DNA from 2 places in the Pseudoalteromonas sp. SR45-1 genome. Region 2 is predicted to be linked to the other one. Evidence: predicted binding sites of a transcription regulator. Region 2 holds the regulator's gene; the other holds the start of a gene.

Region 1 (3,422 bases), on a different contig from region 2:
TAGTGAAAACACTGCTTTCAGGACAGCAAATACATGTTTATATATAAAAAAAATAACATTGGGCTTTTACTTAGCTTGCTAATGCTTTTATTTGGCACAGCATGCAGCGTTACGCCTGAAATAAAAACCATTGATGAACAGCCTCAAAGTAACTCGCCTGACTACGTATCAATTACAGCCCTTGAACTTGCTCAGCTAAAAGATGCCGCAATGCAGTGGCAACAAGCTCGTGAAGGCATAGAGCGAATTTTAAGGTTAGAAAAAGAAATAACTTATCTCGTAAATCATATTGATATTATAAACAGCAAAGCAATAGCGCAGTCTAATCAAGGGTATAGCAGTAAGTCTGTACGTTCACCACGAAACACACGCAATGTTAAGTCACGCCAACAAGTTAAACAAAACTACAGTAATAAAAAACAAGCTGTAAAATTAAATAAACCAAAACATGTATTTGCTTTGCAAGTAGCTTCGGTTGACTCAGAGCAAGGTGTGGCTAAAGCATGGCAAGAGCTAAATACTAAAGCAGCACCGTTATTTAGAGACAAAATATTGACTAACGTAGAAACCGCCAAAATAAACGACAAAATGTTTTACAGGCTAAAACTTGGCTCTTACCAAAACTTTAAAAATGCAAAAGCAGACTGTGACGTATTCAAGCTGTATAAACTCGATTGCATAGTAAGTAACTACACCGATAAGCCAGTAAGGCTGTAGCCCGTATTACGTAATATCAATCTGTAATAATACCTAATCAATCTTGGGGATTAAACCTGACGCAATTATCGCTAATAATTTTGATATACGAGTGCACGGAGGCAGTAGCTAGAGCAATACAGCAATAATTAGTGATAGTAATTAAATAATGCAATTTTGTTTTGTTATCAACTCGGTTTTCTTACTTCAAAATAGACTACTTAATTAAAAAGTTGCTATAAATTGGCGCAAAATTTGCTTTGATTTATTATCTTGGTTAGTAGAGTGCATTTTGTAATGCGGTATTTGAAGTCTTGTCATTTAATATCAGTTTTATTCTTATCTTTTTATTTATATGGATGCAGCAGCGCAACTGTAAATAACGAGAGCGTGCAGCATTCTTTAATAACTGATAAACAAGTAAAAGAGTATGTTTCGCAGTGGCACTTACAGCAAGAAAGCATTGGTCGTTTAACTGCTATGGAAGATGATTTACAGCTATTAATTATGGCGTTATCGTCTCAAAGTGAATTAACTGAAAACCCTCCTTTACTCATGCAAAGTAAAATCGATATCACCTATGGTAATCAGCCTTCACAGAATTTGGAACCGACGGCACTAAATAACACTCCAGAAGTAAAAACACCAAACTTACAAAACTCAGAACTCACCTTAACAGATGAAACTAAAATTGGAGCACAGCTTGGTTGGTATTTAAAGCCAGAGCTTGTTAGAGCAAGAGTCGAAAGGCTTAAGCAATTATACCCTAGTGCATTTACTCAATTTAATTTTACTATGTTTGAACGTAAAAATAATAATATGACTTTGTATGGATTACGTGTAGGTCCATTTATAAACGATGCTCAAGTAAGTGCGTTTTGTTATTTAGCTAATCAGCTTGATCAAGTATGTAATATTGCTGCTTTTGTCGGAAAACCAATATAATTAATAAATTAGGACTTTTAAACTTATATAGTATTAAAGTATTTGTACTAATAGTCGATACTAACTATAGTTGGGCAAATATTTGATAAAGCCCATTTTCTTATAAGGATTTAGCATGAAGTTTTATTTATCTGCATTAGCTGTAGCCACCGTGGTCAGCTCGTTTAGCACTTATGCTGCTACAGAGTCATTTGAAGCGAAAGTAACAGTACAAAATGCTGTAGTACTCACAAAAGATAACGATTTAAATTTTGGTACTATTCGTGCTATTTCAGATCCATTAGGCGCCGAACAAGCAACGCTGACAGTTAATCCTGATCCAGCTGCGAGCCCTGTTACTTCACAAGATAATCCAACTGGTAACGCTGCGAGTATCTCAATAATTGAAGGTGGTGAAGCGGGTGCTTTCAGTGTGTCAGATGTAGTACCAAACTCTATTTTAACCATTAGCGACCCAGTAAATACTTTGATACTACCCTTAGCTGGCCAAGGCTTAAATGAACCTGATTTTACTGTAGATGCTTGGACTTACTTTATAACGAGCGGAACAAATGCAGGAGCGCTTTATACGCAGGGTACTCCTAACCTACAAGCTGGTGCTGATGGCGCTGTATCATTTAATATAGGCGCGACTCTTTCTACTTCATCAAACGCATCAAGTGTGGATTACCCTGATGGTGAGTATTCTGGTAGCTTTAATATTGAAGTGTCATATTAATTAGTGTTTAAACAAACAATGCGCTTTTTGTATGTTTCTGCTTGGATTTCGTTAATGTTTAGCGAGCAAGCCTATAGCGCAAGCATACAACAAGAAGCGCTTAATTTTGGCACTTTAGTTATCCCTCAAAATAATACTTTAAGCTCTATCACGATTAACCACAATGGTGAAATAACCACATTTGGTAGTATTTACGTATTAACTGAGGGGAATCCCGCAGAACTATTATTTACCGATTTACCTCCGCTTACTCAAATATCGTTTAATAAAATGAGTGACTCTACATTGCAAAGTGAAGTACTTGGAGCTAATAGTGCCAAGTTTTCGGTTGTATTAGTGGATTTACCAAGCACGCAAACTAGCGATGAATTTGGAGATCTTTTACTCAAAGTAGGTGGCCGTTTAATAACGACAGGGACTAGCCAAAGTTACTTAGATGGTAGTTTTATTACTGACACCCAATTAGAAATTACGATTGATTACTAAAGGAAAAACATGCTTTATAAAGTTGTAGTGCTGCTCGCACTGAGTGTATGTATTTTAGGACAAAATGCATACGCAAATTTACTTATCTCTCCAACCCGTATTAGTTTTGATGAACGTCAACGAACCGCTAAAGTTACCGTAATTAATACGGGGGATGAATATCAAACATATCGTGTTTTATGGAGTGAGAAGCAAGCGCAACCTAGCGGTGGCTACATACAGTTGGCAGAGGCTACAAGCGAAAGTTTAAGTTCAATGGCACGTTTGTCACCAAAACAAATGCGTTTAGCACCTGGTGAAAAACAAACAGTAAAAATAGCAATACGTAAACCTAAAGGTCTAGCTTCTGGTGAGTACCGCTCTCATCTTCTATTTCAAGCATTGCCTGGTGAAAATACTAATAAAACAAGCTCAATAAAAGTTAATATGATTATGAGCTACAGCATTCCTATTTTGTTACGTAAAGACATGAAAGAGCCAGAAGTTGCCATAGAACAAGCTAAGCTAGTGCTAAATGAAAGCAATCAACGTCCTCAGTTTTTATTGAATATAAAACGAGAAGGTAAGTTTAGTAGCT
Region 2 (3,422 bases):
TGTACGTCACTTTAAAAAAGTAAAGTTAAGTGGCTGTATTTTCACTAAGTTAGACGAATCATTAAGTTTGGGTGAGATTATTAGTATTGCGATTCAAAATCGCCTTCCAATAGGGTATCTTACTAATGGTCAACGAGTACCAGAGGATATTCGTGTTGCAAATGCTGAGAAACTAGTTAAAAAGGCTGAGCAATTATATTTAAAAAGAACAAAAGAACAACATTCAAGGCACCAAGCAGTGGCGCCAAGCACAGTAGGGATGTATGATTAACACAGTATTAGATCAAGCAAGCGGCCTGCGCAAAATGAGTCAAAACAATAACAACGGCGTAAAAGTTATCGCTGTAACCGGTGGTAAAGGTGGAGTAGGGAAAACAAATGTTTCTCTAAATACAGCTATTGCACTTGGGCAGCAAGGTAATCGAGTATTAGTGCTGGATGCTGACTTGGGTTTAGCAAACTGTGATGTGATGCTTGGTTTACGTGTAGAGCGTAACTTGTCACATGTCTTGTCTGGTGAATGTGAGCTTGATGAAATTTTAGTTGAAGGCCCTGCAGGAATTAAAATTGTACCCGCTACATCGGGTTCGCAAAGTATGGTTGAATTATCACCATCTGAGCATGCTGGGCTAATTCGTGCGTTTAGCGAATTGAATACCGAATTTGATATTTTAATTGTAGATACAGCTGCTGGTATTTCAGACATGGTACTGAGCTTCTCGCGTGCAGCGCAAGATGTAATGGTTGTTGTATGCGATGAGCCGACATCAATCACCGACGCTTACGCACTTATTAAAGTATTAAGTCGTGAGCACGGCGTTTATAAATTTAAAATTGTTGCCAATATGGTGCGCAGTATGCGTGAAGGCACTGAATTGTTTGCAAAGCTATCTAAAGTTACCGACCGCTTTTTAGATGTATCAATGGAGCTAGTAGCAACGGTTCCTTATGATGAAAATATGCGCAAAGCAACACGTCGTCAAAAAGTAATAGTAGAGCTCTTTCCAAATTCGCCAGCCGCTCTTGCGTTTAAAACGCTGGCAACAAAAGCAGTTAAATGGCCAATACCCAACCAACCATCTGGGCATTTAGAGTTTTTCATTGAGAAACTAGTAAACGGTTAATTATGACAACACTGGTGAATAGAGCTATGGGATATCAATCAACACAAAATTTAAATGTGATTGTTGAGAAGCATGCATCACTTGTTAAAAAAGTGGCATGTCATCTAATTGCTCGATTACCACCTAGCGTTCAACTTGATGATTTAATTCAATCAGGAATGATAGGTTTAATAGAAGCTTCGAAAAACTTTGATGCAACAAAAGGCGCAAGCTTTGAAACTTTTGCAGGTATTCGTATTCGCGGTGCTATGCTTGACGAAATGCGCCGTGGTGATTGGGCTCCTCGTTCAGTTCACCGTAAAAACAGGCAAGTTGCAGAAGCAATTACTGAGCTCGAAAGTAGTCTGAACCGCGAACCAACGGACATAGAAGTTGCTGAAAAACTTGAAATTTCGCTCAATGAGTACCATCATATTTTAAATGATGCGAATACGAGTAAAATATTAGGCATTGAAGACCTTGGTGTAGATGAGGATGTTATTACTCCTGTAGGCCAAGATTTAGCACAAGATAAACCTTTTAATAATGTTAAAAATGATAGGTTTAATGAGTCTTTGCTAAGTGCAATTAAGTCATTACCAGAGCGTGATGCAATGGTGCTTTCTTTGTACTACAACGATGAAATGAATTTAAAAGAAATAGGACATATACTCGATGTAAGTGAATCGCGTGTAAGTCAGATACATGGTCAGGCGATGATTAAGCTTAAAGCTAAAATCAATGACTGGATAAATTAGTAGTAAGTAAACAAAGGTTAATACCTCACTGGGGGATGTTTTGGATAAAAACATGAAAATTCTTGTAGTTGATGATTTTTCAACGATGAGACGCATTATAAAAAACCTGTTACGTGACTTAGGTTTCACTAACGTTCAAGAAGCTGATGATGGGTCTACAGCTTTGCCTATGTTGCAAAATCAAGTGTTTGATTTTGTAGTTACGGATTGGAATATGCCTGGAATGCAGGGTATTGATCTTTTAAGAGCAATACGTGCAGACGAGAAGTTAAAACATATCCCTGTATTAATGGTAACGGCAGAAGCTAAAAAAGAACAAATAATAGCTGCGGCGCAAGCTGGCGTGAATGGTTATATTGTTAAGCCATTTACGGCTGGAACATTAAAAACTAAATTAGAAAAAGTATTTGAACGCTTAGGCTAATGATGGGGGAGAGGCTTATGCCAGCACCAGCTGCGCCTCAAATAACGTTAGAACAAGCTCGTCAGCTCGTTGTTTTTTTAGAAAATGATGAGCAAGACAAAGCAAATCAGTTGATTTTAGAGGCTGCATCTAAAGAGCAGTCTGAATTATTTGCTGAAGTTGGAAAGTTGACTCGTCAACTGCACGAAGCCCTTAAAAGTTTTGAGCTTGATACTCGCTTAACTGATATAACGACAGATGCGATTCCAGATGCTAAAAAGCGGCTTAATTATGTTATAGAAATGACAGAAAATGCGGCTAATAAAACAATGGATGCAGTGGAGGCCAGTTTACCTATAGCCCAACAGTTAGCGGACGAAATATCTCATATCAAACCGACATGGGATCGTTTAATGAGCCGCGAGATTGAGCTTGGTGAGTTTAAGCAACTTTGCCATAGCATCGATAAGTTTATGAACAACTCTCATCATAAGACTGATGAGCTTCAAAACTTAATGACAAATGTATTAATGGCTCAAGACTATCAAGACTTAACAGGTCAAGTTATTCGCCGTGTTATTGAACTTGTTAGGGAAGTAGAAGAAAGTTTACTGCATCTTTTAACTGCGTTTGCTGAACAAGACGACAGTAACAGCACCGCGAATAAAGTAGAACAACAAAAAATAAAAGAACCAGTTGCCACACAAACTTTAGCAGGTCCTGAAGGCCCTATTATTGATAAAGAATCGCGTAATGATGTTGTATCTGATCAAGATGAAGTTGATGATCTTTTATCAAGTTTGGGCTTCTAAGAGGAGAGTAACTGCATGTTTGAAGTTGATGAAGATATTTTACAAGACTTTCTTGTAGAGGCTGGAGAAATCCTAGAGCTTTTATCTGAACAGTTAGTTGAGCTGGAAAATAATCCAGAAGATACCGAGTTACTAAACGCTATATTTAGAGGTTTTCACACTGTAAAAGGTGGTGCAGGCTTTTTAGCTATGACAGAGCTTGTTGATGCTTGTCACGGTGCTGAAAACGTATTTGATTTACTACGTCAAGGCGTGCGAACAGTCAACTCAGAGTTAATGGATGTTATTTTACAAGCACTAGACACCATTAATGAGATGTTTGCGACTATCCAAAACAGAGACAAGC

What was found. Region 2 encodes FliA, which starts transcription of late flagellar genes. Its sites were predicted from a motif close to CTAAAGNTNNNNNNNNNNNNGCCGATA; they were not measured.
Region 1: a site for FliA is predicted at 1,675-1,701, ahead of H5089_RS04090 (DUF4402 domain-containing protein). Genes of this name have one in related genera too.

The regions. Positions count from the first base shown of each region.
Region 1 covers NZ_JACJDR010000002.1:366,181-369,602, forward strand. The annotation lists gene H5089_RS04080 (SPOR domain-containing protein) at 34-717, shown strand; gene H5089_RS04085 (SPOR domain-containing protein) at 1,087-1,641, shown strand; gene H5089_RS04090 (DUF4402 domain-containing protein) at 1,757-2,359, shown strand; gene H5089_RS04095 (DUF4402 domain-containing protein) at 2,363-2,845, shown strand; gene H5089_RS04100 (molecular chaperone) at 2,855-3,422, shown strand, end outside.
Region 2 covers NZ_JACJDR010000017.1:50,572-53,993, forward strand. The annotation lists gene flhF (flagellar biosynthesis protein FlhF) at 1-271, shown strand, start outside; gene H5089_RS16260 (MinD/ParA family protein) at 264-1,124, shown strand; gene H5089_RS16265 (RNA polymerase sigma factor FliA) at 1,151-1,861, shown strand; gene cheY (chemotaxis response regulator CheY) at 1,902-2,285, shown strand; gene H5089_RS16275 (protein phosphatase CheZ) at 2,303-3,076, shown strand; gene H5089_RS16280 (chemotaxis protein CheA) at 3,092-3,422, shown strand, end outside.